Regions from separate parts of the Staphylococcus ursi genome, predicted to be linked through region 1. Evidence: predicted binding sites of a transcription regulator. Region 1 holds the regulator's gene; each other region holds the start of a gene.

Region 1 (10,907 bases):
AAGCCAAGGAATTCAAGCGGTGTTTGATCGTTAATTTTAACACCAATTTCCTCTTCAAGTTCTCGACTTGCATTTGTTTTAATCACTTCATCAATATGGTGCGCTTCGGGAACATCATTCATATGTCCGCCTACACCGATAGATGCGTTGCCGTGAAGTCGTGCCTCTCCGCCACCTGATAATCGTTCATAGACAAGTACTTCATCATGCTCATTTTCAATTAAACAATAACTAATCAATTGTTTAAAACTTGGATCTTCTTCCATATCACCGCGTCTTTTCACTTCATATTGAGAGAGCTTTTCATAAATTTTTTGACCGTTCTCTTCAGATTGATCTAAAAATCCATTAAATGCGAGCGCCTCTTCTTCAAATAGTAGACGGCGTGGGACTACAGTAATTTGTTCATCAAATTTTGACATTGTGAGCTCCTTTTATTCGTTTTTTATATCGTAACAAAAGAAATGAATGATGGTAAAGTCATAATGAAAAAGAGTTGGTACGTCACAATAGACCCCAACTCTTTCTCTACTATTTTAAAGCTGCTTTCGCTTGGTTTACTAATTCAGCAAATGCTTTCTCATCTGAGATTGCGATTTCTGATAACATTTTACGGTTAATGTCAATACCCGCTTGTTTTAAACCGTTCATTAAACGAGAATAACTCATGTCATGTTGACGTGCAGCCGCATTGATACGTGTAATCCATAATTTACGGAAATCACGTTTTCTTTGACGACGGTCACGGAATGCATATTGACCTGATTTCATAACTTGTTGTTTTGCAACTTTATATAATGTGCTTTTCGCACCAAAGTAACCTTTAGCTAATTTGATTGTCTTTTTACGACGCGCTCTTGTTACTGTTCCACCTTTAACACGTGGCATAATAAACTCCTCCTTTTATCTCTACGGTATGCTCATCTGTCATACCTCTCACATATTTTCGTACTTTAGAATGATTATTTAACGTATGTTAATAATTGTTTTACGCGTTTTGCATCACTTTTTGATACTAATGAAGCTTTACGTAATTGACGCTTTTGCTTTGTAGATTTGTTAGCGAATAAGTGTGAAGTGTAGGCTCTAGAACGTTTGAGTTGACCAGATCCAGTTCTTTTTACACGTTTCGCAGCTCCGCGGTGGGTTTTCATTTTAGGCATGATGTTTTCCTCCTATTATCACTTTTTATTTTTCATTAATTGGGGCTAACATAAGGAACATTTGGCGACCTTCCATTTTCGGCTTTTGCTCGATTGTTGCAAGGTCTTGACACGCTTCAGCATATCGCTCTAACACGCGTTGTCCAATTTCTTTATGCGTAATCGCACGCCCTCTGAAACGAATTGAAACTTTAACTTTGTCACCTTTCGTTAAGAACTTGCGTCCGTTTTTAAGCTTAGTATTGAAGTCGTGTTCTTCAATTGTTGGGCTTAAACGGATTTCTTTAACGTTGATGATTTTTTGTTTCTTCTTCATTTCTTTTTCTTTTTTCTGTTGCTCGAATTTGTATTTACCGTAATCCATAATACGAGCAACAGGCGGTTTAGCATTTGGCGCAACAACGACTACATCCAAACCAAGTCGTTCTGCCATTTCCAATGCTTCATTTTTAGATTTCAATCCGATTTGGTCACCATTCTGTCCGATGACACGTAATTCTTTTGCGCGAATCTTTTCGTTAACTTGCGTTTGATCTTTAGCTATGGTTGACACCTCCAAAAAGTTTACGAATGGTCCAAGTACGAAAAAAAGCGAGGGTATTTAACCCCCGCTTCTCACGTCAACATGAACATACACTACATGTTTAATCGTTAACCTGCCAACAGCTTGCTGCGTCGCTACAGGTGAGAAGCGGGATGCTTCTACTTGGTCCGTTTCGTATTCAACAGATACAATCATACCAACTCAGTGTATATTAGTCAATGTTTTTTTGAAAGTTTTTTTCAACTGTTTCCACATTCGGATCTAAGTTGACGTCTTTTAATGGAATCATTTTCGTTTTATAGCGGACTTTATGATAGATAAAGAACGCTAAAAATACTGGAATCCCCATGTAAGTAATTAAAAATCGATTTATATCAAAATCACCAGTTTGAATAAAATCAACATCTTGTCCGATAATGACAATAATACAAAGTACAGCAGCGAGAATCGGACCAAATGGGAACCACTTCGCTTGATACTTTAATTTATAGACATCGTAATTTTGTGCAGCAAACGCTTTTCGGAAGCGATAATGACTGACAGCAATACCTACCCATGCGATAAAACCTGTAAGACCGCTCGCTGCAACAATATATTCGTACGCATCGCCACTTACATGTTGCAATACAAAAATAAACACAACGATTACTGCAGTAGATAGCATCGACAATATCGGTGTACCGTTTTTATTTGTACGGCTAAACGCTTTAGATGCGAGACCGTCTTTACCCATCGAATACAACATCCGTGTGCTTGCATACATACCAGAGTTACCAGCCGATAATACAGATGTTAAAATCACGGCATTCATAAATGAGGCAGCAAACGCGAGTCCTGCATTTTTAAAGACGAGTGTAAATGGAGAAGTTGCAATATCATCACCACCACCCATTAAGGCAGAAGAGTTGTAAGGAATGAGCATCCCGATAATAAAGATAGCTAAAATGTAAAAGAGTAAAATTCTCCAAAACACTTGCTTAATCGCTTTCGGTACGGCACGCTGAGGATTTTCAGACTCACCTGCAGTAATCCCGACTAACTCAGTACCTTGGAAAGAGAACCCAGCGACTAAGAACACACCGAACACAACAAGCAAGCTACCACCAAAACCGTCACCTAATATCGGTGCATCTCCAGTCGTAAATGTATCAAAGCCCACTGCTTGACCGCCCATAATCCCTAAAATTGTCAGTAAACCTACAACAATAAAGACAATAACCGTCGCTACTTTGATGAATGCAAACCAATATTCGCTCTCACCATATACTTGGACAGACAAGGCATTAAGGCTAAAAATAATAACCATGAAAATACAACTCCATGCCCAAGCAGGTAAAAATTGTAGTGGCACCCAATATTGGATGACTTGAGCAGCAATCGTAACGTCGGCCGCTACTGTAATGACCCAGTTAAACCAATAGTTCCATCCTAAAGCAAATCCTAAAGATGGATCGACAAAACGTGTGGCATACGTACTAAACGAGCCTGTAACAGGTAAATACGTCGCCATTTCCCCTAGTGATGTCATTAAGAAGAACACCATAACACCGATAATCGCATAGCCTAAAAGTGCACCTAAAGGCCCCGCATCATGAATAGCGCCTCCAGATGTCATAAACAGTCCAGTCCCAATCGCACCACCTATCGCAATCATCGAAATATGACGGTCTTTGAGATGGCGTTGAACTGCATGTTGATTTTCCGTTTTTTCATTACTCATTTTCTTAATCCTTTCCTAATTGCTTAGAGGTTAAGACAAATTGTGTGAAGCTAGTTAAATTTTAAATCATCCAACCTAGTAAAAAATAAAAGCAGTGATAACATCTATGTTGATGCCACCCCTGCTCATTATTTATGAATCGGTAGCACATCACATTTGTGACAGTCTAGTGCCTTTCGAACACTAGCCCAACGAAAAATGGCGATGGTCCATTTCCGTTTCGGCAACTTTACCTTTCACATGTTGGGGCTTTGTACCATCCTACAACCCAACCGCTACTCATCAAAGTTGCGCCTCTAACTCAATCAAATCGTATTATAAATTGTTTCATTTATTACTATACATGATAGCCATGGACCTATCAACATTATCTTTGTTTTTTCAAACGAATTTCATCAACTAAGTCCCAAATAAATGTATCTTTTTCAACTGTTTTTTGGTCTTTTGAACCGTATTGACGGACATTGACTTCACTGTTTTCAAGTTCTTTATCCCCGACAACAAGCTGATATGGAATTTTCTTCATTTGTGCTTCACGGATTTTATAACCCATTTTTTCATTACGATCATCAATATGCACACGCACACCTTGAGATTTTAATTCGTCATGGATTTGTCGTGCATAATCGTAATGCAAATCGTTATTAACTGGAATAATTTCAACTTGTTGTGGTGCTAACCAAGTTGGGAATGCCCCTTTTGTTTCTTCTGTTAAAAAGGCAACGAAACGTTCCATTGTTGAAACAACACCACGGTGAATTACAACAGGTTGATGATGTTCGCCATCTTTACCAATATATGTGAGTTCAAACTTCTTCGGTAATAAGAAGTCAAGTTGTGCTGTAGACAACGTTTCTTCTTTACCCATTGCTGTTTTTACTTGAACGTCTAATTTAGGGCCATAGAACGCTGCTTCACCAATGGCTTCTTCATACGGTAAATTCATTTCATCTACCGCTTCTTTTAACATCGCTTCAGCAGTGTTCCACATATCGTCATCGTCATAATATTTTTCTTTATCCGCTTTATCACGATAACTTAAACGGAATTTGTAATCTTCAAAGCCAAAGTCCTCGTACACATCCAAAATCATTTGAACAACGCGTTTGAACTCTTCTTTAATTTGGTCTGGTCGTACGAAAATATGCGCATCGTTTAAAGTCATACCTCGCACACGTTGTAAACCCGATACAGCACCACTTGCTTCATAACGGTGCATTGTACCAAGTTCTGCAATACGAATTGGTAACTCACGATATGAGTGTGGTTTGTTCGCATAAATCATCATATGGTGCGGACAGTTCATCGGTCTCAATACCATCGCTTCGTCCGCATCCAGTTGCATTGGCGGGAACATGTCCTCTTGGTAATGGTCCCAATGACCAGAAGTTTTGTACAATTCGACATTAGCCATTACTGGAGTGTACACATGATCATAACCGAGGCTAATTTCTTTATCGACAATATAACGTTCTATTTCACGGCGAATTGTCGCACCATTTGGTAACCATAAAGGTAAACCAGCACCAACAAGTTGATTGTTTGTAAATAATTCCATTTCTTTACCGATACGGCGGTGATCACGCTCTTTACGCTCTTCTAACAATTGAAGATGTGCTTTTAAGTCTTTCTTGTCAAAAAATGCTGTACCGTAAATACGTTGCAACATTTTATTATTGCTGTCGCCACGCCAATACGCACCAGCAGTTGATAACAATTTGAACGCCTTAATTTTCGAAGTACTTGGGACGTGTACACCACGACATAAATCAGTAAATTCACCTTGACTGTACAATGTCACTTGTTCGTCTTCTGGAATCGCCTCAATTAATTCCAATTTATATGGATCGTTTGCAAAAAATGACTTCGCTTCGTCTCTTGAAACGACTTGACGTTCGACTTTATGATTTTCTTCAATGATTTGTTTCATTGTCTTTTCTATCTTTTCAAAATCATCACTTGAAACCTTTTCTTCCATATCGAAGTCATAGTAGAAACCACCATCAATCACTGGACCGACACCAAAATGCACATCACCATACAAACGTTTTAATGCTTGTGCCATTAAATGCGCTGTTGAATGTCTCAACACTTCTAACGCTTCATCACTGCCAGGCGTAATAATTTCAATTGCGCCATCTTCTTCTAAAGGACGTGTCAAGTCGACCAATTGTTGATTGAATTTACCTGCAACGGCTTTTTTTCGCAATCCTGGACTAATAGATTGCGCAATTTCTTCTGTTGTCGTGCCCTTTTCAAATGCTTTTTCATTACCATCTGGGAACTGCACTTTAATTTCTGCCATAATAATCCTCCATTTCACATTTTTTGCTTAAAATTGAAGAAAATAAAAAACCCCCATCCCAACAAAAAGGGACGAGGTTTTCGTGTTACCACCCTAATTTGTCACATACCTATCCTGTGACATCTCTACATAAGATAACGGTCTTGAGCCGGGCATTCATTACAAACACCATTTATCCATAGAGGGAGTAACATCGATGACTATGCACTACATTCTCAATCACAGTAGTTCCCTGTACCATAGCGATACCGATATCATATCCTCAAACTTTAGCAACATTATTGATTTATATACATATTATAACGCTAAATTTAAAATTTTCAATGCTTACGATAATTTTCCCCTTCAAGTAAATAAGGCATACTCAAAGTTTTCACACGTTCCATAATACGTTTTGCTTTCATTCGATCGACACCATTTTTTGTATCAGCTAAATGAGTTTCTAACTCTTCAAAATTCATATTTGAGCTGAAAAATGTAGGAAGTTCTTGAATCATACGGTAATGTAAAATAGGACCGAGCACCTCATCACGTACCCATGGTGTCATATCTTCAGCACCTAAATCGTCTAAAAATAATACGCGCGCTTCACGAACTTGTTCAATACGTTTCGCAGTCGTGCCATCTTTAAAACCATTTTTCAACGTCCGAATAAACTCTGGTACATAAATAATCATTGATGGGATACGGTTATTTTTCAACTCGTTCGCAATCGCACCTAAAATAAAAGACTTCCCTGTACCGAACTCACCATATAAATAAAAACCTTTGACCGGACGCTTTTCAATAATTGCATCAATTAAATCGTCTAACTGCATCGCTAAATCTAAACGATTGCGTCTTGTCATATAAATATCTTTAATTTTGGCATTTAACGTATCTGGATGCATATGAAATGAAGTAATCATACTTTTCGCATTTTGTTCCTCGTCGTGCCTGATTTTACATGGGCAAGGCTTGTAACGAATTTTGATGTGCTGTTGATCAATATACAATTCAGGAATGTGACCTTTTACAAAATTAGGACAATTCTCGAATGTATGTGTCCCGTCGTAACGCTTTTGCTGATCTTTATATTCCTGTAAAATATTCAAATCTTCCTCAATCATACGGTTCGTTACTTCAGATTGGTGTTCGGCTAAAAATGCTTTCACATCTGGATCTGCTAACACTTGCTTTTTAATCTGTTGAATCTTTTGTTCAAAAGCATGATTGCCACCGACGATACTTTTGAAACTTTTCATTAATCTTCACCCGCCCTTCTCTTTTGTTCTAATCTTTTCAAGAACGCTGCACGATCTTTTTCCAATGCTTCTTGATCTTCTTCTTTTTGTTCGTATTCTTCTGGATGCGTCACCCAACGCGGTTGTTTTTCTTTTTTGTTATAAAATTTACCATTTGCGTTTTGAGTGTAGCTTTCCATCCGTTTTTGTTTCGATTTTTCCTGGTTTTTTTGAATTTCCATCGCCTTTTCATATGCAGAACGCGCGTCCGTCACACCACTTTTTTTCCATGTTGAACCAACGGAATAGACATATTTTTCCGGCAAGTTATTATCCGTTTTTTGCATCACATACTGCAATAATATATTGATGACCCCGAAATTAAAGCCTTCACGTTGCACTAATTCTTCCACCATGTCTTTTTGGTAACGAGGTGGCTCAGAACCACCATATTCCGTGAGCATAACAATCGGACTCGTTTGATCCATTAAATCAAACCACTCATCCCAATTTGACACCGATTCTTCTTGTGCTTGAGACGTTTGTTCTGAAACGGTCGCTGTCACTTGCGGTTGTAATGATGGTAATTGTTGTTGATGTTCCATTAAATAGTAACTTTGTGCTTGTTTGCGTAAATCTTTAACGGATAAAGACTGATCTGCATTGAGCGATTTCAAAATAATCGTTTTCATCACATCAGGAGATAAACGATATAGTGTCGCCAATTGAACGATAAGCGATTTTGTTGGTTCAGATAAAATTGCTTGACTTACATAATGTGTCTGCAACATATCGGCTAACAATTCAAAATCAAACGTCACATCTGTTAAATCAACACCTTGATATTGCGATGCTTTGAGCGCTACATCTGAAGTTACCACTTGTTGTTTAGGCACTTTAAAAACATCCGTGAACTTTTTCGTCACATTTGAAAATCCCGCCAAATCTAGTTGTGTTGGTATAAAATAATTTTTCAATGTATGATACCGTTCCTGTCCGACAACTTCATAAAAATAAATCGACAACATCGGATCATTAAAAAAACGCTCTGGTGTGGGCGGTGGTATCAGTTCATACACAAATCGTGTCGTATTTTCAGATTGACGGACGAACGTTTTTAAGAGCCCTATGCCTTCCAACAAATCTAAAAACTCTCTAAAACGACCGAGACTCAGTTTTAATTCTGACATAATTGTATAATGTGTAAAACCTTGGTCGAACGTAGCAGACTCAAATTGGTTTAAAAATTGGTACACACCGATTGCTTCAGCACCGATTAACGGTGTGAATAACCGATTCAAAATATCATAGTGAACTGCATGATATTGAAATGGACGCATGACGATAAATCCATCGTGCGGACTTAACTGATTTTGATACATAAATTGATTCATTCGTTATTCACTCCGCTTGTTTTCTTTCAATATCCCTTGCATAGATTGTAATAATTGATCCACATCTTTAAATTCACGATATACAGAGGCAAATCGGACATAAGATACTTGGTCAACATGCATCAATAAATCCATTACATACTCTCCAATATCTCTAGAAGACACTTCTGCAATGCCTTCTTCACGCAATTTCCATTCGACTTGATTCGTAATTTCTTCTAATTGTTGGAAACGGACTGGTCGCTTTTCACACGAGCGTACTAAACCATTTAATATTTTTTCTCGATTGAACTGTTCGCGTGTACCATCTTTTTTTACGACGATGAGCGGACTCATTTCTATGTGTTCAAAAGTAGTGAAACGTGTACCACAATTGTCACATTCACGTCTTCTTCTAATTGCATTCATATCATCTGCATGTCTCGAATCCACTACTCGAGATTGGGTATGATTGCATTTTGGACATTTCACGACTTTGTCACCTTCTTAGTCATAGTTTTTGTTTCATTATACTATGAAACGACATGATTTCAAAAGTTAGGTGATAACTGACGTACATCATTGCGTCTTGACTGAAAAGAAACGCATCTGTTTCATTTACCATCTTACTATCCAGATAAACAAAAAAGTCGATGATTCATTGCTCATCGACTTTTTTATATTTGATTTATTGTACAACTGTGCTTGGAATTTGAGCAGCGATTTGTTGTAACACGTCGACAACTCTCGTTGAATAACCCCATTCATTGTCATACCATGCGAGTACTTTAACTTTACGATCTCCCATGACGATAGTTGAAAGTGTGTCAACAATTGCTGAGTGTGCATCAGTCGTGAAATCATCCGATACTAATGGCTCATCCGAAACAGCGACAACACCATTTAAATCGTTGTTTTTAAATAATTGATTCACTTCTTCTTTAGTCACAGATTGTTTTAAATCGACGACTAGGTCAACGAGTGAAACATTTTTAGTTGGAACGCGTAACGCCATTCCGTGCATTTTTCCTTCAAGTTCTGGTAAAACAAGTGCGAGTGCTTTCGCTGCACCTGTTGATGTTGGAATGATGCTTTCAAAAGCTGCACGTGCACGACGTAAATCTTTGTGTGGATTGTCTAAATTGTTTTGGTCGTTCGTCACGGCATGTACTGTAGTCATTAAGCCATTTTCGATTCCAAAACGATCATTTAATAATTTTGCAATTGGTGCTAAACAGTTTGTTGTACAAGATGCGTTACTAAAGATGTCATAACGTTCTGTATCGATATCTTGGTCATTCACACCTTTAACAATTGTTTGTACGTTTCCTCCTTTTGAAGGTCCTGTTAAAATCACCTTTTTAGCACCTGCTCGAATGTGGGCATCTGCTTTATCGCCATGATTAAATTTACCTGTTGCTTCTACCACGATATCAATATCTAATGCTGCCCATGGTAAATTTTCAGGATTACGATCTGACACAAGTTTAATTTTTTTACCGTTCACTTGTATGCCGTCTTCAATCGATTCAACCGTCTGATTAAAACGTCCGTGTGTTGTGTCATACTTAATGAGATGCGCAATTGTTTCAGGTGGATAGCTTGCATTGATCGCTACAACTTCAACATCTTCTCTATTTAATGCCACTCTTAGAACCATACGGCCGATACGCCCCAGACCGTTAATCGCAATCTTTGTCGTCATGTTTAAAGCACTCCTTATCAATGTGTTATACTTATAATTAACAGTATATCACAATAGCGACGAAATGAAACCGTTTTCCACTATTATTTTTTGTTATTGTACTTCATCAGCCAAAACAATCATAAAACGCAAAAAAATTCAGGTGCTTAGACAGACACATATCCAAACTCCTGAATTCATTTTTAATATTGATGATAATCGTAAAATCTATTCTTCTGAGTCGCTATGATAAGCTTCTAAAAACCCTTTATCCACTAAAATCTGTTCTAAATTTTGCTTTAATTCCAACTTAGAACCCAAATTATCAATGACGACATCCGCCATTCGACTCTTTTTATCAATTGAAATTTGGCTATAAATTCTTGCTTTCGCATCTTCTATAGACAAGTCATTACGTGCCATTAATCGATCGAGTTGTATCGGTTCAGACGCATAAACGAGCCAAACTTCATCTACCGTGTCTTCCAAATGATTTTCATATAACAGTGGAATATCCATAATGACATTGTGACCTTCTGCTAAATATTGGTCACGCTCTTGATTCATCATTTTGCCGACAATTGGATGCACAATCGCATTGAGTTGTTTTCTTTTTTCATCATCATAGAACACTTGTTGACCGACGTATGCACGATTCATGTCGCCATCTTCGTTGATCGCTTCATCGCCAAATAGCTCTTGAACTTTTTTTAAACCTTCTGTCCCTTTTGCAACTGCTTTCCGTGCTGCAACATCTGCGTCGACGATTTTAAAACCATGTATTGCGAGTAATTCAGCCACTGTTGATTTTCCAGTAGCAATTCCACCTGTTAATCCAATGACTTTGGACATAATTTCACCTATCCTAACTTTGGCAATTTGGACAAAAATGTGT
Region 2 (10,907 bases), 1.0 Mb from region 1:
CCGAAATCCCAATCCACATGAGGTCACTCATATAAAGCGGTGGCTTCAAAACTAATAAAAACGATAAAAGCCCTACAATCGGTACAGAAACACGACTAATACGAAAAGCAATTCGATTGGCTTTCTGTTCTTCAACATCCACCCACTTTTGTTTGACAATCAGTTTTAAAAATAAATCATTCGCAAACACTGTAGAAATAGACACAAACAAACCATCTGTCGTTGACATAGCCGCTGCCAATATAACGACACCGAATAAAGCAACAATGGCAGCAGGAAACGCCCATTCTATATATTGTAGTAAGGCTAAATCTGAACTTGCGACTTGTCCACCTATTGCTACGCGGCTATAAATACCGCCAAAAAGAACAAGTAAACAGAGTGACATCACAAAAATATAAGTTCGAATCATGCGGCCTAAATCTTTTTCACTTTTTAAACCTAAAATTTTATTAAATAAGTGCGGTGCTGACGCAAAAGCCCATTGAATAATAATCGCACCGATAATCATTGTAAAAGAATGAAAGTGAACGGATTCAGGATTAAAAACTTGGACTAAGTGATGATTTTGATGGTTTAAGTTTTGCGCAATACCCGAAAACGTATCATGGATACTCCCCTTCCAAAACAGCACAATGCCAGAGATAAAAATGACAATTCCAGCTACTGCCATAATAATCACTTGTATCGCGTCTGTATAAATATCTGCAAGTGCACCACCTACGTAAACATAAAGCACAACAATGACTGTGATAACAATTAAACTTGAAAAGTAACTCATACCGAGTAAATGTTTGAAAATTAAAGCGCCTGCGACAAGCTGACTTGCGATATAGAAAATATTAAATAATAAGATCAAAGCCGTCCCAACACGTAATATAGGACTGTCATAAAAATCGCCCAACCAATCTGGTAGTGAGAGGGATTGCTGTGTTGTGTTTAATGATCTGACTCTTTTAGCGACCATTAAAACACCTGTAGGACCACCGATAAACATCGCTAAAAACAACCATAAATTATTAAGCCCCCACGCATACGACCATCCCGGATAACCTAGAAAGGTTGCAGCACTTAAATACGTCGCCGCAAAAGACAACCCTAGCGTGCGTGGTCCAATCCTTCCAAAGCCAGTCGCAAAATCTGAAATACTGTTCATCCTTCTAGAACTGACAAAGCCTACCGTAATCATAAGCACCATAAAGACAATAAAGCCTATCCATGTATACACTTTAACATCATTCATAATCATCCCCCTATATCTGTACTAAATTGGCTTTTTTATTTCGTGCGGGATGTGTCGGTTTCACTTTCGTATGGCCTTTGCCAAACATATTTTCACGTAAAGTTTCACCTTCATATTCTGTACGATATATGCCTCTTTTTTGTAATTCAGGAATGATTAAGTCGACAAATTCTTCAAATGTACCTGGAGAATAGGCTTGTGCAATATTAAAACCGTCCGCACCGCCTTCATTCGCCCACAATTCCAATTGATCAGCAATTTTTTTGGGTGTGCCGATGAATTTAGCCGTTCCATTACCTAGCCCGTGGTTTTTCACCGCTTCTCGCAATGTCCATTTTCGATGTGGGTCTTTTGTATATAAATTGAGATTGCCTTGCATCGCTTCTGTCTCGATATTTTCGATATATTCATCTGGATCATATTGAGAAAAATCAATACCCGTATGTCCACTTAACAATGCGACTGAACCTTCATAGCTGACTTCATTTTGAAGCGCTTCATATTTTTCATAAGCCTCTGCTTCAGTTTCACCGATAATAGGTAAAACCATTGGAAAAACAAGTATATCTTCTCCATTACGGCCAAATTGTTGTGCCCTTGTCCGAATGTCTGTGACATACGCTCGCAACGATTCAATAGAGGTATGTTTTGTAAACACAGCCTCTGCATGCTTTGCAGCAAATGTTTTGCCTTTTTCGGAGGCACCTGCTTGAAATAAGACAGGCGTTCTTTGAGGAGAAGGCTCTACAAGATGCGGTCCGGGTATATCGAAAAATGTACCTTTATGATGAATCGCATGAACTTTAGAAGGATCAGCATACGTGTCTATCTCACGTGCTTTAACAACCGCATCGTCTTCCCAACTGTCTTCCCACAACTGATAGCTCACTTGCAAAAATTCGTCTGCACGGTTGTAACGCAACGCTTTAGGCAAGCGCTCTTTTAAGCCTAAGTTCACTGCCTCGCTTTCTAAATAAGACGTTACAACATTCCAACCTAATCGGCCATTGGTCAGATGATCGAGTGTAGATAATTGACGTGCCAATTTATATGGCTGTGCATAGGTAGTAGAGACAGTAGGTGCAATACCAATATGCTCAGTTACCGCTGCAATGGCAGAAACGAGCGGAATAGGATCGTGTGCGGGGAGTTGAACGGCATGTTTCACTGCGGCGTCATGGGACTGGTTGTAAACACTATAAGTCCCCAACACATCAGCAATAAAAATACCATCAAATAAACCACGCTCTAAAGTTTGAGCAATATCCGTCCAATATTTTAAATTGTGGTGTGTCGCTCCTTTATCTTTTGGGTGTTTCCATAAACCTGAAGCATGCGGAGAGGGAGAATTTTGGACGAATCCGTTAAAATGAATTTGTTTTCGTGTCATGAACATTACCTCCTAAAAAATAGGAAGATAAGGCATAGTGAAAGTTGACTTATCTTCTAGCAATTGCGCTACTGGAATTGGCACAGTGAATTAATTCCTGTTGCCGAGATTTCATCGGGCCAGTCCCTCCATCTCTCTTGATAAGACGATGATGTACATTCATGGGGTGTTTTTTAATTAATGAAAGGTAAAACAATGACCGATAGAACAACTACATTTTTCATATGATGTTTTACGATTTAAAAGCGTTCATTTCAATCTATCGGATCATGAATTTCCCTTTATTTTCATTTTGTGTGACGCTTACAAGTTAAATTTTGGCAAAGCCTTTTTCCAAATCCGCAATAATATCATCGATATGCTCAAGGCCGATCGAAAGACGAATCGTCTCAGGGGCAATACCTGCTGCTGTTTGTTCTGATTCCGTCAATTGTTGATGCGTCGTGGATGCGGGATGAATAACAAGTGACTTTGCGTCTCCTACATTCGCTAATAAAGAAAATAATTCTAAGCCTTCAATAAATTTTTTGCCGGCTTCGTATCCACCTTTGACACCAAAGGTAAAGATGGAACTTGCGCCTTTTGGTAAATACTTCTCTTTCAAGTCGTAATATTCACTCGTCGGTAAGCCAGCATATTTAACCCATGCGACTTTGTCATGCTTTTCAAGATATTGTGCAACTTTTTCAGCATTTTCCACATGACGTTCTAACCGTAATGAAAGCGTCTCTAAGCCTTGCGTTAGTAAAAATGCATTGAACGGTGAGATCGCTGCTCCTGTATCTCTTAAAATTGTTGTACGAATTTTAAAAGCAAGTGCGGCTTCTCCAAATTTTTCACTGAACACTAAACCGTGATAAGACGGATCGGGTTCACTTAATCCTGGAAACTTGCCATTATCCCAATTAAAGTTACCTGCATCAACAATGACACCACCCATTGAAGTTCCGTGCCCACCAATAAATTTGGTCGCAGAGTGAACAACAATGTTCGCCCCATATTCAATCGGACGAAAAAGATAAGGCGTCGCGAATGTATTATCAACAATAAGTGGTATACCTTGTGCTTTTGTAATTGCTACAAGTGCATCGAAATCCTCAATATTGCCTTCTGGATTCCCAATGGTTTCTACAAATAATGCCTTCGTATTGTCTTGAAGCGCATTTTTTATATGACTGACTTCTTTCGTATCTACTAATGTGACATCAATCCCATATTTCGGTAACGTATGTGTGAAAAGTGTATGTGTCCCGCCATATAATGTAGAACTTGCTACGATATGATCACCCTTCTGCGCGACAGCTTGAATCGCATACGTGATAGCTGCCATACCTGAAGCAACCGCTACACCAGCGACACCCCCTTCAAGTTCAGCCACACGTGTTTCAAGAACGTTCGTCGTAGGATTCATCAGACGTGTATAAATATTTCCAAGTTCATCTAAGCCGAATAAATTCGCCGCATGTGCCGTATCATCAAAAGTAAAAGATGTCGTTTGGTAAATCGGTAAAGCACGTGAATGGCTACTTTCGTCGACTTCTTGTCCTGAGTGCAATTGCAACGTTTCAAATTTAAAATCACTTGTCATTTGACATTCCCCCTAATAATAAAAAAATAAAAGCCTACCTGATAAAGATAGACTTTTACTAGAAGACTTATCTCTCAGGTAAAATCACCTGCAGGAATTAGCACCTAACTGAATAGGTTGCCTGGTTTCAAAGGGCCTGTCCCTCCACCAATCTTGATAAGTATGATTCAATTGTTAAAATGCAAGATGTATCGCGCAAATAGAACGGCCAATGCAATAACCGTGCGGGTGTTTTATTGGCTTTTAATGATACAACAAGTCTATCTAACATTCCTAGCGATGTCAATACACAAATCCGAATTTTCTTGCAAATTGCAAAAATTTGAAAAAATCATATTTGTGGGAATCAACACGCAACCTGTTTATTCAATGTAAATCGACTGGCTCATCATCTCGGTTTTAATAAATTGATGGACATCAATGACACGTTGATTTAATGACCCTTTATAGGGCAAATTAGGTTGATATAATTTTTGAATGAACATGCCGTCTACAATGACATCAACTTGTTTTAATAACGCGGTCCGTTCATCATGTGCAAACCATAAATACTCAAATAAAAAGCCTGTCCAAACCCAAATTGATTTCCGGCTGCCGTAGCGTTCTCGAAAAGCATGTACTAATGGGATAACGATATCTAAGTTACAAAAAGGTTCGCCTCCTAAAATACTTAATCCTGAAATGTATTCCGGCGCACACGCATCTAACACTTCCGATATCAATGTTTCCGTTGCCCGTTCACCATATCGAAAGTTCTGGGCTGCAACATTATAGCAACCTTCACATAAAAATGGACATCCTGAAACATAAACGCTACAACGTACGCCTTCTCCATCGACGAAGCTTTGGTATTCGATTTTAGCGATATAACCTGCACCTTTTTTAATTTTTTGTGCAATCATGAGGGATTCGCTTTCATATGTTTCACACGCGCGCACATTTCTTTATGACGCCCTTCAATCATAGGACGTTGCACAGGATTACCTAAATAACCGCATGTCCGTTTAACAACATCGACTGTTTCAGGATTATGGTTTCCGCAATGTGGGCAACTATAACCTTTTTCAGTCGTTTCAAAGTCGCCTTCAAAACCACATTCATAGCAACGATCAATTGGAATATTTGTACCTAGATAACTTACGCGGTTGTATGCGTAATCCCACACTGCTTCAAGCGCTTTCACATTATGATCTAATTTAGGGTATTCACAATAATGAATGTATCCCCCACTTGCAAAATACGGATAATCTTTTTCAAAATCTAATTTTTCGAACGGTGTCACGTCTTTACGCACATCGTAATGAAAAGAGTTTTGATAATAACCTTTATCTGTAATGTCAGGAATCGAACCAAACGCCTCATAGTCTAAACGACAAAAACGATCTGTCAAAGACTCACTTGGCGTGCTATAAATACTAAACCAAATGTCATGGGCTTCAGTCCAACTATATTGATAAGCTTGCATGCGTTTTAAGATTTCAAGTGTGAACGCTTTGGCATCAGGATTTGTTTCCCAATTTGGTCCGAAAAATACTGTAGCCGCTTCATAAAGTCCAATATAACCCATAGAGACTGTCGCACGTTGCTTATTAAATAAAGCATCCACCGAATCGTTTTCATCAAGACGATATTTAAAAGCACCGCGTTTGTATAAAATTGGTGCATTATTTGGCACTGCCTCCTTGACACGTTCAATACGATAAGCTAAAGCATCGTGGAGCACTTGCATGCGTTCGTCAAATAAAATCCAAAAATGTTCAATATCGCCTTCTGATTCAATCGCAATGCGTGGTACGTTTAAAGTAACGACACCTAAATTACAGCGGCCACTATTTTCATATTCACCCTTTTCATTTTGCCAAGCCGGTAAAAATGAGCGACATCCCATAGGTGCTTTAAAGTCACCTAACAATTCTACGGTTTTGTCGTAATTTAAAATATCTGGATACATGCGCTTCATCGAACATTTTAATGCGAGCTGCTTAATGTCATAGTTAGGATCTGACGGTGACAGATTCGTTCCTTTTTTAATTGAGAAGACAAGTTTAGGAAAAATTGCAGTGATTCGATCTTTACCTAAACCTTTAATACGTGTTTTTAAAATGGCTGTTTGAACTTTACGGCTGAGTTTATCCGTACCCAAACCAAATCCTAAAGTTACAAAAGGAGTCTGACCATTTGAAGTATATAATGTGTTAATTTCATATTCTAGACTTTCAATCGCATCACTAATATCTTGTGTCACACGTTGATCGACATAAGTTTCAATGTGCGCTTCGTCTACAAATTGTTGCGCAATACCACGATGTTTTTGCTCGTTATATTTCGCATATGTACTTAATAATTCGTCCACTCGATCAATCGTGCACCCCCCGTATTGGCTACTTGATACGTTCGCAATAATTTGAACGAGTTGTGCGGCTGCTGTTTGTATCGATTTAGGAGATGTGACTTGCGCGTTACCAATTTGAAAGCCTTGCGCCAACATTCCTTTGGCATCGATTAAACAACAATTCGTCAATGGCTGAAATGGGTGATAATCTAAATCATGAAAATGTATTTCCCCTTTTCGATGTGCCTCTGCCACATGTTTGGGCAATAAATAATCTAAAGCATACGATTTTGAGACTACCCCTGCAGTCAAATCACGCATTGTTGAAAACGTTTCACTATCCTTGTTTGCATTTTCATTTACTATTGTAGGATCTTTTGTCATTAAACCAGTTAATTCTTTTTCTAGTTGTGTCAAAATATCACTCTTTTCTATATATAGTATCTATACACAATCATAAACACCATATATAGTGTTTTCAAATGATAACTGACAGATTTACGAATTTGTCAGTTCTTTTCAAACATTATGTGAACAAAGTATTGTGAGATAGAAGGTGTCAAAAATAACTTCATCGTACCACTGATTTTAGTTAAATAGTGTGTATTATCTTTGGATATGTTTTGGGTGAATTTTAAAATATGGTAGGTATATAGAGGATGTCACTCAGTATGATCTCATTTTAAAAAGCTAAGACAAATTGAAAGTAGTCGTAGCCGCACCATTAAAACATACTAAGATTAGCTGTGAAGAAATTTATGACGATAGATTTCTTCACAGCTATTTTTTATAGTTGTAGAGAGAAGTAGATCGCGCAGTCCCTTGGATCTTTGAATCCGTAATGTAAACTGATCAGCTTTACTCTCCTTTTGAAATTCGATTGAAGTATGTTGGGTTTTAGAAACCGTGTATAGGAAAATGAAATGAAAAAGGCTAAGTAAAGTTAAAATCTTCTCAATTCAATAGAGAAAGGTATGATTTTTATTAACTGTTTTGGTATTGATATCAGTAAGTCAGAAAGTGTGGTCGCACATTATAAGGATGAAGTTTTCGTTAAAGAATTGGTCATTCAAAATAATCAAAATGGCTATCGTTATCTTAAAAATTATATCAAGCATCTTGATTCCCTGTTTATCCTCTTTGAATCAACAGGTGTTTATTCAAGAGGTATGAAACACTTTTGTGAAATTCACAAAATAAATTACTTAGAAATGAACCCCCTAGAAGCCAAGTTTAAAACAAATTCGTTAAGATCATGGAAAACAGATAAGTCAGACGCACATAAACTCGCACTTCTTGCCTTTAGAATGAAAGATTCAAAGGTACAACGTCATCCTGAAGAGATCTACTTTGAACTGAGAGAACGTGCGCGCTTTCACTTAGAAATGGAGATCAACCAAAATTGTCTCAAAGTTGAGTTAGTCGAAACACTACATCAAACATTTCCAGGGTTAGAAAAGTTATTTACTAACAGATATTCAAAAATCGCATTAAATATAGCTAAAGCATTTCCTCATCCTGATTATGTAAGTATTTTGACTCATGATGAATTGGTGGAAAAAGTACTTCATTCAACTGATAAAGGCATTTCAATTAAAAAAGCGCACAAGTATGCCAAAAAATTAATTGAAATAAAGAATAATAGTTTTCCGAATGTGCGCAAGTCTTCTTTCCTCCTACAAAAAGTCCAATACTTATGCGACAAACTGCTTATTGGGATAGAAGAAATGAAAGCATTTAATCAGGAAATGATTGATTTAGCTAAAAATACAACTGAGTTTGAAAATATTATTTCAATTCCTGGCATCGGAGAACTCACAGCTACATTGCTTATTGGGGAACTTGGAGATATTAGAGAATTCAAAACAAATAAACAACTGAATGCATTTGTAGGCATTGATATTAAACGTTACCAATCAGGAACTTCAAAGAGTCGAGATACGATTAATAAAAGAGGAAATAAAAAAGCAAGGCGTTTATTGTATTTAATCACTATGAACATTCTTAGGGGAAGAAATCATTATCAAAGCCATATTGTGGATTATTATTATAAATTAAGAGAGCAGCCTCATGGGAAACCCCACAAGACTGCCGTAATAGCGAGTATCAATCGCTTATTAAAGACCATTCACTACTTGATAGTCAATGATAAATTATATGATTATCAGAAAGCACCACACTAACGAAACCACATAATCATATACATCATAACACCTTATTCAAAAAAGTAAAAATTGGACGGTCTAGTTCAGTAATGTCAATTTCACTTATTGAACCCTTGACAAATCGTAGGAAAGGGGCTGGGACATAGACTTCAGCTCCTTTAAGAAAAAGACGTCAAAATTCATTTTTTTAGAATTTGACGGCTTTTTTCTTATTAACGAACGAAAACGAACACTTATTTTAGCTAGTTTTCGTATATTCACTGCCATGAGTGCGATGCCAAGTTCACACTCAACCTTTGATTTTGTGCGAACCGATAATCTTTGGAAACCCAAATTAGCCTTCAGATTTCCAAAAGTTGATTCAACATCTATCTTTCTCTTTTGATAAATGTGTTTCGTCTTTGGATCTGAAAGCTGTTGATTTGTGAAGGCTTTAAAATAGTCCCAAGTTAAATTTTTAAATAAGCGTTTATTTGTGTTGGGGTTCGTACTTTGCTTCATACATTGACTTCGTAATGGACAGCCCACACACGCTTCACATGCATATAATTTAAAATCTCTTTGAATACCGTATCCATCTCTTTTCTTTCTGTAACTTTGGAAATGTAATTCCTTTTTGTTAGGACATATATAGTAATCATCTATCTCACGGTATTCCCAGTTAGCAGTAATCAATGGATTGTTTTTATATTTGCGCTGCTTCTCTTTGAGATACATACTATAAGTGATTAAAGGTGTTTTCTCAAATTCATCGAGTATCATGGTATAGTTGTATTCACTTCCGTAACCCGCATCTGCCACAATATACTCTGGAATGTCACCATATAAATTGTGGATGGATTTTAAAAATGGTTCGAGCGTTCTTGTATCACCTGGATAACTGTAAACACCAAAAGCTAAAACGAATTGATTATGGGTTGCGATTTGTAGGTTATAACCCGGTTTCAATTGGCCGTTTCTCATATGATCATCTTTCATTCTCATGAAGGTCGCATCGTGGTCGGTCTTTGAATAACTTTTTCTGTCACCATAAATTTCCATTTGCTTGTCATATTTGATTTTACGGTCTTTAAAATCTTGGATGGCTTTCTTACTTTGTCTCACCTTACTTCTTTCTTTTCTAAGGGTTTTTCTTGTCTCTACATCTTGAGTCGTTTCAATTTCAGACGTGAGCGCATCATTTTTATGACCTAAATGCGTCTCTATTTGATTCAGTTCTTCACTTGTTAATTCATGCCCAGATTCACGTTTGATTTCAGGAATAATCTCTTCAGAAACGAGTTGCTCATATAAAGCCGTTGATTTTTCAATGACAGACTGACTAAAACGCTTCGTATTAGCCAGCCACTGGAATGTGTACTTATTCGCATTTGCTTCTATTTTTGTGCCATCAATATAAATGACATCCTCTGTAATGAGTTTATCTTCTAATAATTGGGCTCTTAAACCGACAAATAAAATATGTAGAAATTCCATCATGTGGGGATTCACTCTAAAGCGATTGATGGTTCTATAAGTTGGCGTTTGACCTTGCGCAAGCCACATCATTCGACAACTATCTTTTAACAGATGCTCGATTCTTCGTCCTGAAAAAACAGAATGGGCATAACTATACAGTATGATTTTTAACATCATTTTTGGGTGATAAGATGAAGGACCTCTTTGGCTATAATATGGATTAAAAGCTTCTTGGGGAACAGATTCTACAAGTTTGTTAATAATGAATACAATATCATTTTCAGGAAAAGACATCTCAGTTTCTATTGGAAGTGTAAGTTGAAACATGTTATAATTTTTATACATATAAAGTTCCTCCGTATTTATGTTTGTGGTTATTCAATATTATACGCGAGGACTTTATTTTTTTTAAATAATATCTAAAAAAGAATCGATTAAGTAAATGATTTCTTACTTAGTCGATTCTTTATTTGAGCCGGGATTTATGTCCCAGCCCCTTGGTGTAGTACTTAATGTACGAGTTTTATGACACTATTATAGCCTCTCTTTAAGAAAAGTGCAAGTGAATTAAGAAAACTAATCACCACTTAAAAACCTTTAATGACATGCAATCAATATAACCAAATGCTCTAAATTGAAAAAATAAAAGAGAAGTCAATGAGGTACCGTGTTAAATATTATCATATTTTAAGAAACCGAGAGCCATTTAATAACGGAAAAACAATAAACGC
Region 3 (10,907 bases), 940 kb from region 1:
TTTCATTAGGTTTTCCAGAACAAAATGAAGTGATTCGCAACGTGTTAAAATCATTTTAATCTAAAAAAATGACAGACGCGCTTGTGCGGGAATCATCCAACGCTTAGACAAAGTATGTTATGATAAAGCGGTGAGATGAATGTATACAAGGAGCGATAACATGAGAACTTCAATAGGGATTGATATGGATGAAGTACTGGCAGATACGATGGGCGCGATTTTAGATGAGTTGAACCGCCGTACACAATTAGGTGTGACAATCGATCAAATCGCTGGAAAACGTATTTATGAAATCATGCCAGAACATACGAAAGAAATCCGTGATATTTTGGCATCAGATGGCTTTTTTGGCCGTTTAGATGTGATGAAAGATGCGCAAGAGGTTATTAAAAAATTAGCGGAGCACTATGACATTTATATTGTCACAGCTGCAATGGATGTGCCGACATCTTTCCATGACAAATACGAATGGTTGCTGAAACATTTCCCATTTTTAGATTCACAACAATTTGTGTTCTGTGGCCGTAAAGACATTGTCGCGACTGATTATTTAATTGATGACAATCCGCGTCAACTTGGGGGACATACAGGGAAGCCGTTGATGTTTTCAGCGCCGCACAATGAAGGGAATACCGATTTTGAGCGTGTGAATAACTGGAAAGAAGTAGAAGCCTACTTTTTCGGTAAAGAAGCATAACGTTTAAAAGCAGCATTTTTTAATTTCCAAACACGAAAAAAGCAGTGACGCCATTATAGCGTTTCACTGCTTTTTTTGATTTTATTCTCTAGTTATCTTTTGCTTGCCCTGGGTCTACCGTCAGCAATTCAATCGCTTGAGGGATGATTTCAATATCAACAGGTGTATTTAAAGAAATTTCACCATCGATATCGACGCGCATTGACGGCTCAGTATGCACGTGAATCTGACGACTTGGGATATGTTCGATATTGTCGCTAATTTCACTCCACGTCATACTATCACGTAAGCTAAAAATGTCTTTAAGAATGCTCATGCTGTAATTATTAAAAATAAACGTATTGAGCTCGCCGTCAGATGGAGACATTTCCATGAGCGGAATTTTGCCGCCACCGATAAAACGACCATTCGCAAATAACAACATGGACGTTTCACCTGTAAACGTTCGACCATCAATGTCTAATGTATAGTTGAAAGGTTTTGGATTAGAAAGTGTTTTAAGTGTTGACGTAATATAACTTAATTTGCCGAACAAGTCTTTAGATTTACCTTGTACATTTTCAGCATTTTGTACCATCAAACCAATACCTGCAAAGTTTAATACATAATGATCTTCAACTTTCATCACATCGTATTTTTGAGGTGAAGCAAGCAACAGATCTTGACTCGCTGGGCCTGCCTTAGTAGATAAATTCAGTGTTTTCGCAAAGTCATTAAACGTGCCACCCGGAATAATACCGACTGGAAGGTTTAAGTCATATTTTAAGACACCATTAATTAATTCATTGACCGTTCCATCGCCACCTAAAATGAACAGGACATCAATGTGTTCGCGATTGTCTTGTGCTTGTATATGTTGACAATACTTTTCGATGTCACCTTCATTTTCACTTAATTGAATGGTATATCTTTTGCAGAGTTGGGTAAGCGCGACAGTCACTTCACCCAAGCCTTCGTGTATTTTGTTGAGTCCTGAATGTTGATGATAAAAAAGAACGCCGTGTTCGTAATGTGGTGCCATAAGATTGCTCCTTTCAATTCACGTACACTCCATTGTATACCGCAATTGTGCTGATGTTAATCATGACAACTTCAATATATAAAAAAGGGTGAGTACACGAGGGATGTCCCAAATGTATACTCACCTTATTGTAATGTTAACGAATACCTTTCATAGCTCTTAAAATAAATGGCGAACCGATTACGGCTAAGAGAGCGACAACGATAGCGATGCCACCGATGAGACCGAAATAGTTTTGGTTCCCGATAATAGGTTGAAGTTTCACAAGTTGTGCATTGATTGCTTGTGCTGTTGCATTCGTTAACAACCATAAACTCATCATTTGAGAGTTGAAGTTTTCAGGTGCAAGTTTAACAGCTGAACTGTTTCCTGTTGGTGAAATACAAAGTTCACCAACCACACAAATGATATATGACAAAATAATCCATACAAACCAAATGTTGGCATCATTGTAAGCATAAATCACACCCATCATTAGCATGAACGAGCTACCTGCTAAAAATAAACCGATTGCGAACTTAATTGGTAAACTTGGTTCAAAACGCCCTAATCTTCTCCATAGCCAAGAAATGACTGGTGCGAAGACGACAATGAAAAATGGGTTAATCGATTGGAACCATGTCACAGGGAAAACACTTTCCCATCCGAATAAGTTGAAAGCAAGGTCTGCTTTTTCATCCGCGTATACAGCAAGTACGTTAGCCCCTTGTTCCTGAATCGACCAGAAAATGACGCCGACCACAAATAAAGGAATAAACGCGATAACACGTGAACGTTCGACATCTGTTGTATCTTTACTCACAATCATAATCGTAAAATAAACAAATGGTAATGCAAATCCTAAAACTAATACGATTAAACTCACTAAATTAAAAGAAAGTGTTCCAGTCATAGATGCAATCGCAACGACTACGACAATCGCAGCGATAATCAGACCGAAAATCATACCATACTTTTTCTTTTCTACTGGGCTTAAAGGATTCGGTGGTGCGACGCCGATACGTCCTAGATTACGCTTATGAAATAAAAGGTAAAAAAGGAGTGACAGCCCCATACCAATCGCAGCAATTAAGAAACCACCGTGGAAGTTACCTACATTTCTAAAGTGGTCTAATACGAGTGGTGAAATAAACGCCCCCATATTCACGGCCATATAGAAAATAACGAACCCTGAATCTACACGGCTATCGTCTTTAGGATAGAGACGACCCACAATATTTGAAATGTTTGGTTTCATCAGACCTGAACCTACAATAATAAAGAACATTGATGACAGTAATCCTGTTAAACCAAAGGGTAAGCTTAAACAAATGTGACCGATAATAATTAACACAGCACCATAAAACATGGAGCGTCTTGTCCCCAGTATTCGGTCAGCTACCCAGCCCCCTAAAATAGATGTCATGAAGATTAACGAGCCATACACAGCTATCAACGATTGAGCGAATGTTTTTTCGAGCCCTAAACCACCTTGACTAACATTGTAGTAAATGTAGTAAATCAATAGGGCACGCATACCGTAATAACTAAACCTTTCCCAGAATTCTACGGTATATAATACGCCTAGACCACGAGGATGACCGAAGAATCCTTTTTGAGGAATTTCTTGTACAGCTTTTTCGTGTGATAATTCTGACATTTCAATCAATCCTTCCTATCTGAACAAAACATATAATAGAAAGTTTACGCCTGATGAAAATAAATAGCAATTAGTTTTAAAAAAATAACAAAATTTAAAAAATTCAGACAAAAAATAAAGTGAGAAATGGTTTAATCATACACTATTTGTATCATTGTTGTTTGCTCCGCATAGATGGTATTGAACCTCTCATGACTAAAGTCACGAGTATTCTCGGTTTTTGATAAAGAGAGGGATGACAATGCATGTTTAAATCGACAACGCATGTTTGACGATGGAAGAAACGAATGTGGAGATGAAGTGTCGTAAGAAAGTTTTTTAAAAATAAATATGAGAGATTCAGCACGTCCATGCCAAAACCTCTCAGATGTACGAAAAAGTATTGAGTTTATTTCACGCCTTGCATTAAGTTTTTAATCAATGGTGTAATTAAAATTAAGATAATACCGATAGCGACCGCGAAGATTCCTGAATAAAGGAAGTACTCGTTTGTACTCATATGGACATAAATCTTCACCATTTGTGCATTTAAACCTTGCGCCATGGCGTTCGATAAAAACCATATACTCATCATTTGACCTGCAAATGCATCAGGTGCAAGCTTTGTTGTTGTCGATAAACCAATAGGAGATAAGCAAAGCTCGCCAAATGTCACGAGTAAGAAGCTCGCGACTAACCAGAACGGATTGATCAAACTGCTACTGTCTGGAATAATCATGATCAAATATGACAGGCCGGCTAAAATAACACCCAGTGCAAACTTTACGACAGTCGGCGGATTATAACGGCCCAACTTCACCCATAAAATTGAGAATAAAGGTGCCAAAATAATAATGAAAAATGGATTTAAAGATTGGAACCATGCTGGTGGGACATGGAAATCAATTAATCCCCCTGTGACTTTAGCTAATTCAAGTTGTGTTTTTGTATCAGAGAACTGTGCTAAAACCGTTGACCCTTGCTCTTGAATCATCCAAAAGGCAACAGACGCGATAAACAATGGAATGTATGCAAAAACACGTTTACGTTCATAATCAGCTGTTTTCTTGCTTAAAATGATTCTCGTAAATAAAAGAATCGGCAAGAGTACACCTAAAACGGTAATGACGTTTGAGAGTGTGCCAATTGTTAAGTGTCCTGTTGACTGCAGTACAACACCTATAAGGACAAGTACTACAACAATACTGCCGACAATTTTGATGAGTCTTGAACGTTCTTTTTTCGTTAATGGATCTGGCACTTCAACACCTGCAAGACCGAGTGACTTTTTATTCGTGAATAAGTATGCCAATAAACCGAAAAACATCCCTACAGCGGCAATAGCAAAGCCGACATGGAAACCGACATTTACTTGCACCCATCCGATAATCAGTGGTGAGAGTAATGCCCCTAAATTAATACTCATATAAAAGATAGTGAACGCCGAATCCATACGCGCGTCGTTCTTATCGTATAACAATCCTACTGTTGAGGAGATATTTGGTTTCAACAGACCTGTCCCCATAATTAAAAAGAGTAATGCGATAAGTAATAAGACGAGGCTGTTTGGGAGTGACATTAAAATGTGACCAAGCATGATGAGCACAGCACCATAAAACAGTGCGTGACGTGTGCCTGTGATACGGTCAGCAATCCAACCTCCGATGACGCCACTCATATAAACTAAAGCGCCGTAAATTGAAACGATTTGAAGTGCGACGCCTTGATCTAGGCCGAATCCACCTTTAGCTACTGAATAATAAATGTAGAAAGCTAAAATACCTTTCATACCGTAGTAACTAAAACGTTCCCAAAATTCTGTAAATACTAGCGTGCTTAACCCTTTCGGATGACCGAAAAAACCCGAACGTGGCGTACTGTTAAGGATTTCTTCTTTTGTATAATGCGAATTCATTGATAAATTCCCCCCAGTTCAAATAAAGTTAAACTTATTCTATAACTCATCGGTATCATACACAAGAATTTTTTATACAAAGAACATTTTACAATATATTTTTATGGCTATGTAAATATATATAGTTTTCTTCTTGATGTACAGTTGATCTGTTTTTTGTACGTATATTCCGACAGTGATAATATAAGTAGCTTGAATATATATATTGTAGTGTTAATTGTATTTGTGTCAATAGCATTTAGTTTGATTTAAAAAATATTTATAATTTCATCAAGTTAATCTCAAACTATTAAGATGAAAGCAATTAACAGACAAAAATTGGATAATTGTTTTAAGAAATATTACAAATTTTAATTGTTAGTTTCTTTTCTTAGTTAAGGTGTGTCTATTAAGCTAGGAGATTGTAAGCAGTCGATACTCATTTGTTAAAGATAGAGAAATATTAGCTCAATTCAACATTCTCCTACATATTCAGTGTAACAACTAGAAAAAATTTAAAAATTAGCTAGGTGTAGTTCAATGATGCCGAAATACTAAAAAACACTTGTAAACCAGTAAGAATGGGAATGTTATATGACAATGATTATTATAATAAAAATTCACGTATTGGTATTGCACTTCATAAAAACTATAGAGATATGGGTATTGGGGGAAAGGCTCTTGAATTGATTTATAATCATGCTACTAAAGAAATGGATATGATTAAAGTGTATGGAGAAGTGTATCAAATAAATTTAAGATGAAAAAAATGTTGGATAAGTGTGGATTTGTTTTTGAAAGAAGGTGATTATCATTATTAAAGAATGATGAACGAGTTTGTTTCTTTTTTACTCATTTTTTGTGTTAAATTTAGATATACTTATAGGTTTATAATATAAGGCGAAACCCTAATTCATGATTACGCAAATCAAGTATTAGGGTTTCGTCCCCTGATTGACTTTGCTTAACTCTAATCGTATTGCTTTTAACGATTATCGATTTTTTCTGGGTACATGTCATGATTCATGAGACGATGTTCCGCCATTTTTTCGTATTTCGAATTTGGACGACCATAGTTAGTGTACGGATCGATTGAAATACCGCCACGTGGTGTGAATTTGCCCCACACTTCAATGTAATGCGGATCCATCAACTCGATTAAGTCATTCATAATAATGTTCATACAGTCTTCATGGAAATCACCGTGATTACGGAAACTGAATAAATAAAGTTTTAATGATTTAGATTCGACCATTTTGACATTTGGAATATATGAAATGTAAATCGTAGCGAAATCAGGTTGCCCTGTAATCGGACATAAAGATGTGAACTCAGGACAGTTAAATTTAACAAAGTAATCACGATTTTGATGTTTATTATCAAATGTTTCTAAAACATCTGGACGGTAATCAAAGTTGTAAGTGTTGTTTTGGTTACCGAGAAGTGTAATATCTTGTAATTCGTTTTTTGAACGCCCTTCTGCCATGGGGAAGGCCTCCTTTAAATTATTTTGATGGTTGTTCACGATGCTTAGATCGCGCTGAGCGTCGTGCTTTTTCGAACATATAATAGCTTGCACTTAAAATAATGATATAACCGATGATGGCATAAAAATCAGGTGACTCATTGAATAAGATGAAGCCGATAATTGCTGTAAAAATAATAGACGCATAAGTGAATATCGAAATATCTTTGGCTGGTGCGTAACTATATGCGACTGTGATACCGATTTGACCTACTGCAGCCGACAGACCTGCTAAAATCAAGTAGACGATTTGAGTCAAACTCATCGGTTCAAATGTGAATGCGACAAATGGTATCAGTATGACAACTGAAAAGAATGAGAAATAAAATACAATCGTGTAAGGCGCTTCTCGTGTACTTAAAGCACGTACAGCCGTATAAGCTGAGGCTGCGAAAACACCTGATAACAGTCCGATAAACGCAGGAATGACATCAGATGAAAATTCAGGTTTGACGACGAAAAGCATACCTATGATTGCGATAACCATTGAAGTGATTTGATATTTTTGAATAAATTCCTTTAAAAAGATGAGGCTTAACAGTATCGTCCAAAAAGGATTCAATTTCATCAAAATATCGGCATCGCTTAACACCATGTGATCAATGGCATATATGTTTAACAGTACGCCCACTAAACCTAAAACAGAGCGTGTCACTAATAAAGGTTGACTGCTCAGTTTACCGAAGAAGGGCTGTTTATATTTAATAATAAAGAATAACGGAATAAACATGGCTACGAAATTTCGAGCGAGTGATTTTTGAAATACGGGTAAATCGCCGGATAGACGAAAAAAAACTGCCATAAAACTAAAACCAATAGCAGAAATTAAAATAGCGATGATTCCTTTCACTTTAGTATTCATGATATCGCCTCTTATTGATAAAAATTTGACTTATACATAGTAGCACAAAATGATACAACTTGCATTATATCTTGCAATTTTACTAAAAGGAGATACAATAAAAGAGAACGTATGTTCTGTTTTAGGAATCTATATAAACGTTCCGGTTAAGAAAGTCAAGTGAGACATGCACTTTCAATCAGAAAATAATTTTTTTGCTCTTCTAGTGGTTGATATCATCGCTTTTGATGACAATGGGTGACAAAAGTTCCAATTTATCTCTTTAAATTAAGAATAGAGTTCTGTATAATGAAACACATAATATAGTATGAGAGAACGAAATGAAACACAATATATAGTGTTTGAGAGATGACTAACAGCACAAGAATGGACAAAATCAATGGAGGTTTACACGATTTTGAACATTCTATTTCTTTGATAATCTACATATAGTAGCTGTGTCAATGTGTGTCATTATGAGATGCGAATAATGGCACGTTAGCAACTTTTTAACTTATTCTATAAATCAATTAATAGCAAATATATGTTCGTATTTTATTTAATAACATTTATATTGTGGATAAGAAAAAGTGACATTAAACAATACACGAATCATTTATCTCGTGAGAAAGGTGGTTATTCAGGATGAAAGTGGTATTTTATTCTTTTACGGGTAATGTGAGACGATTCGTTAAACGCACAGAACTTGATAACACACTAGAGATTAATGAAAGCAATGCCTCAGAAGAAGTGACTGAACCTTTTATTATTGTGACAGGTACAATTGGTTTTGGTGAGGTACCTCAACCAGTCCAACAATTTTTAGAAATTAATCATGAAAATTTAAAGGGTGTGGCTGCGAGTGGCAATCGTAACTGGGGAAGCAATTTTGCGAAAGCTGGCACGACGATTGCAGATACGTATCACGTCCCTTTACTGATGAAGTTTGAATTACACGGCAATAGTCAAGATACAACAGAATTTAAAGAGAAGGTGGTCAATTTTTATGAAAACTATGGAACAAAAACAGTACAAGCATATTGAACTTAACAACCAAGTGACTAAAAGAAATGAAAATGGCTTTTTCCAACTTGAGAAAGATCAAGAAGCACTTGCGATTTATTTAGAAGAGATTCAAGATAAAACCGTTCATTTCGACAGCGAATTGGAACGCCTTCACTTTTTGGTTGATAACAATTTTTATTACAATGTGTTTGAAGAATACAGTGAAGCACAACTTGTTGAATTGATTGCATTTACAATAGCAATTCCATTTCGATTTGCAAGTTATATGTCAGCAAGTAAATTTTTCAAAGATTATGCATTAAAGACGAATGATAAGTCACAATATCTTGAAGACTATCATCAACATGTGTTCATTGTGTCACTCTACCTTGCAAAAGGGAATGTTGACCTAGCGAAACAATTGATTCAAGCTATGGTCGAGCAACGTTACCAACCAGCGACACCTACATTTTTAAATGCGGGTCGTGCACGTAGAGGCGAGTTAGTTTCATGTTTCTTATTAGAAGTAGACGACAGTTTAAACTCTATTAACTTTATCGATTCAACAGCTAAGCAATTGAGTAAAATCGGTGGCGGTGTAGCGATTAACCTTTCGAAATTACGTGCGAGAGGTGAAGCGATTAAAGGCATTAAAGGTGTTGCGAAAGGTGTCTTACCGATTGCAAAAGCGCTTGAAGGTGGCTTTAGCTATGCCGATCAGTTAGGCCAACGTCCAGGTGCAGGCGCAGTGTACTTGAACATTTTCCACTATGATGTAGAAGAGTTTTTAGATACGAAAAAAATTAACGCGGATGAAGATTTACGTCTTTCAACGATTTCAACAGGCTTAATTGTGCCATCTAAATTTTTCGAGTTAGCCAAAGAAGGGAAAGACTTCTTCATGTTCGCGCCACACACGGTAGAACAAGAATATGGCGTAACATTGGACGACATTAATATTGAGGATTACTACGATGATCTTGTGGCCAATCCAAATATTATGAAGAAAAGTAAAGATGCACGTGAAATGTTAAATATGATTGCACAAACACAGTTGCAATCAGGTTACCCTTATTTAATGTTTAAAGACAATGCGAACCGTGTGCATCCAAATGCTAACATCGGTCAAATTAAAATGAGTAACTTATGTACAGAAATTTTCCAACTGCAAGAGACTTCAATCATTAACGATTACGGTGTAGAAGATGAAATTAAGCGTGATATTTCTTGTAACTTAGGTTCATTAAATATTGTGAATGTAATGGAATCAGATCAGTTTAGAAATTCTGTACACACAGGTATGGACGCGTTAACAGTCGTAAGTGACGAAGCGAACATTCAAAATGCGCCAGGTGTGAAAAAGGCGAACAGTGAATTGCACTCAGTAGGTTTAGGTGTGATGAACTTGCACGGTTATTTAGCGAAAAATCATATCAGCTATGAATCAGAAGAAGCTAAAGATTTTGCGAATGTTTTCTTTATGATGATGAACTATTATTCAATCGAACGTTCAATGCAAATTGCGAAAGAACGTGGTGAAGCATTTGCAGACTTTGATAAATCAGATTATGCAAACGGTCGTTATTTTGAACGCTATACTGCTGAAGACTTCTTGCCACAATCTGAAAAAGTAAAAGCGTTGTTTGAAAATCATCCTATTCCGACACGTGAAGATTGGCAAGCATTGCAAGCAGAAGTAGAAAAACATGGTTTATATCACGCGTACCGTTTAGCGATTGCGCCAACACAAAGTATTTCATATGTACAAAACGCAACAAGCTCAGTGATGCCAATTGTTGACCAAATTGAGCGTCGTACTTACGGTAACTCAGAAACGTTTTATCCAATGCCGTTTTTATCACCGCAAACAATGTGGTATTACAAATCAGCATTCAACATCGATCAAATGAAGTTGATTGATCTTATTGCAACGATTCAAACACATATTGATCAAGGGATTTCAACGATTCTATATGTTAATTCAGAAATTTCAACACGTGAACTGTCACGTTTATACGTATACGCACATCATAAAGGCTTAAAATCATTGTATTACACAAGAAATAAATTATTGAGTGTAGAAGAATGTACAAGCTGTGCGATTTAATATCGATGTCAATGTAGGAAGCTTTGCAATTGCCAATTGTTCATCAATGCTTAGAAACTTTATGTAAATTGAACTATGAGAAATAAGGCTAGGAAGATGGAATGTCCTAGCCTTATAACAGAAACGAACGTGGGGCAGGCGATGACTGAACGAGATTTCTATTTTAATCGTTCAGTCTTGCCAGAGTGGGACAGTACGT

The links. The regulator NrdR, encoded in region 1, represses ribonucleotide reductase genes. The targets are predictions, from matches to a motif close to AACACNATATATNGTGTT.
Region 2: a site for NrdR is predicted at 7,013-7,030, ahead of nrdD (anaerobic ribonucleoside-triphosphate reductase). Genes of this name have one in related genera too.
Region 3: a site for NrdR is predicted at 7,942-7,959, ahead of nrdI (class Ib ribonucleoside-diphosphate reductase assembly flavoprotein NrdI). Genes of this name have one in related genera too.

What each region holds. Positions count from the first base shown of each region.
Region 1 covers NZ_CP048279.1:1,409,915-1,420,821, reverse strand. Annotated here, with positions in the region: gene GZH82_RS06570 (NUDIX domain-containing protein) at 1-422, opposite strand, end outside; gene rplT (50S ribosomal protein L20) at 532-888, opposite strand; gene rpmI (50S ribosomal protein L35) at 963-1,163, opposite strand; gene infC (translation initiation factor IF-3) at 1,189-1,716, opposite strand; ribosomal protein L20 leader region at 1,741-1,877, opposite strand; gene GZH82_RS06550 (hypothetical protein) at 1,765-1,902, opposite strand; gene GZH82_RS06545 (amino acid permease) at 1,919-3,427, opposite strand; lysine riboswitch at 3,563-3,734, opposite strand; gene thrS (threonine--tRNA ligase) at 3,795-5,732, opposite strand; gene dnaI (primosomal protein DnaI) at 6,053-6,976, opposite strand; gene GZH82_RS06530 (replication initiation and membrane attachment family protein) at 6,976-8,349, opposite strand; gene nrdR (transcriptional regulator NrdR) at 8,353-8,820, opposite strand; gene GZH82_RS06520 (glyceraldehyde-3-phosphate dehydrogenase) at 9,017-10,033, opposite strand; gene coaE (dephospho-CoA kinase) at 10,241-10,864, opposite strand; gene mutM (bifunctional DNA-formamidopyrimidine glycosylase/DNA-(apurinic or apyrimidinic site) lyase) at 10,878-10,907, opposite strand, start outside.
Region 2 covers NZ_CP048279.1:379,715-390,621, reverse strand. Annotated here, with positions in the region: gene GZH82_RS01715 (sodium:solute symporter family protein) at 1-1,243, opposite strand, end outside; gene GZH82_RS01710 (LLM class flavin-dependent oxidoreductase) at 1,254-2,633, opposite strand; SAM riboswitch class I at 2,680-2,780, opposite strand; gene GZH82_RS01705 (O-acetylhomoserine aminocarboxypropyltransferase/cysteine synthase family protein) at 2,944-4,221, opposite strand; SAM riboswitch class I at 4,286-4,384, opposite strand; gene nrdG (anaerobic ribonucleoside-triphosphate reductase activating protein) at 4,584-5,123, opposite strand; gene nrdD (anaerobic ribonucleoside-triphosphate reductase) at 5,120-6,937, opposite strand; gene GZH82_RS01690 (IS110 family RNA-guided transposase) at 7,537-8,736, shown strand; gene GZH82_RS01685 (IS1182 family transposase) at 8,821-10,521, opposite strand.
Region 3 covers NZ_CP048279.1:2,352,009-2,362,915, reverse strand. Annotated here, with positions in the region: gene hisC (histidinol-phosphate transaminase) at 1-59, shown strand, start outside; gene GZH82_RS11145 (5' nucleotidase, NT5C type) at 161-697, shown strand; gene GZH82_RS11140 (diacylglycerol/lipid kinase family protein) at 786-1,718, opposite strand; gene GZH82_RS11135 (peptide MFS transporter) at 1,855-3,357, opposite strand; gene GZH82_RS11130 (peptide MFS transporter) at 3,746-5,251, opposite strand; gene GZH82_RS11125 (GNAT family N-acetyltransferase) at 5,812-5,994, shown strand; gene queF (preQ(1) synthase) at 6,216-6,716, opposite strand; gene GZH82_RS11115 (DMT family transporter) at 6,736-7,617, opposite strand; gene nrdI (class Ib ribonucleoside-diphosphate reductase assembly flavoprotein NrdI) at 8,242-8,640, shown strand; gene nrdE (class 1b ribonucleoside-diphosphate reductase subunit alpha) at 8,603-10,708, shown strand.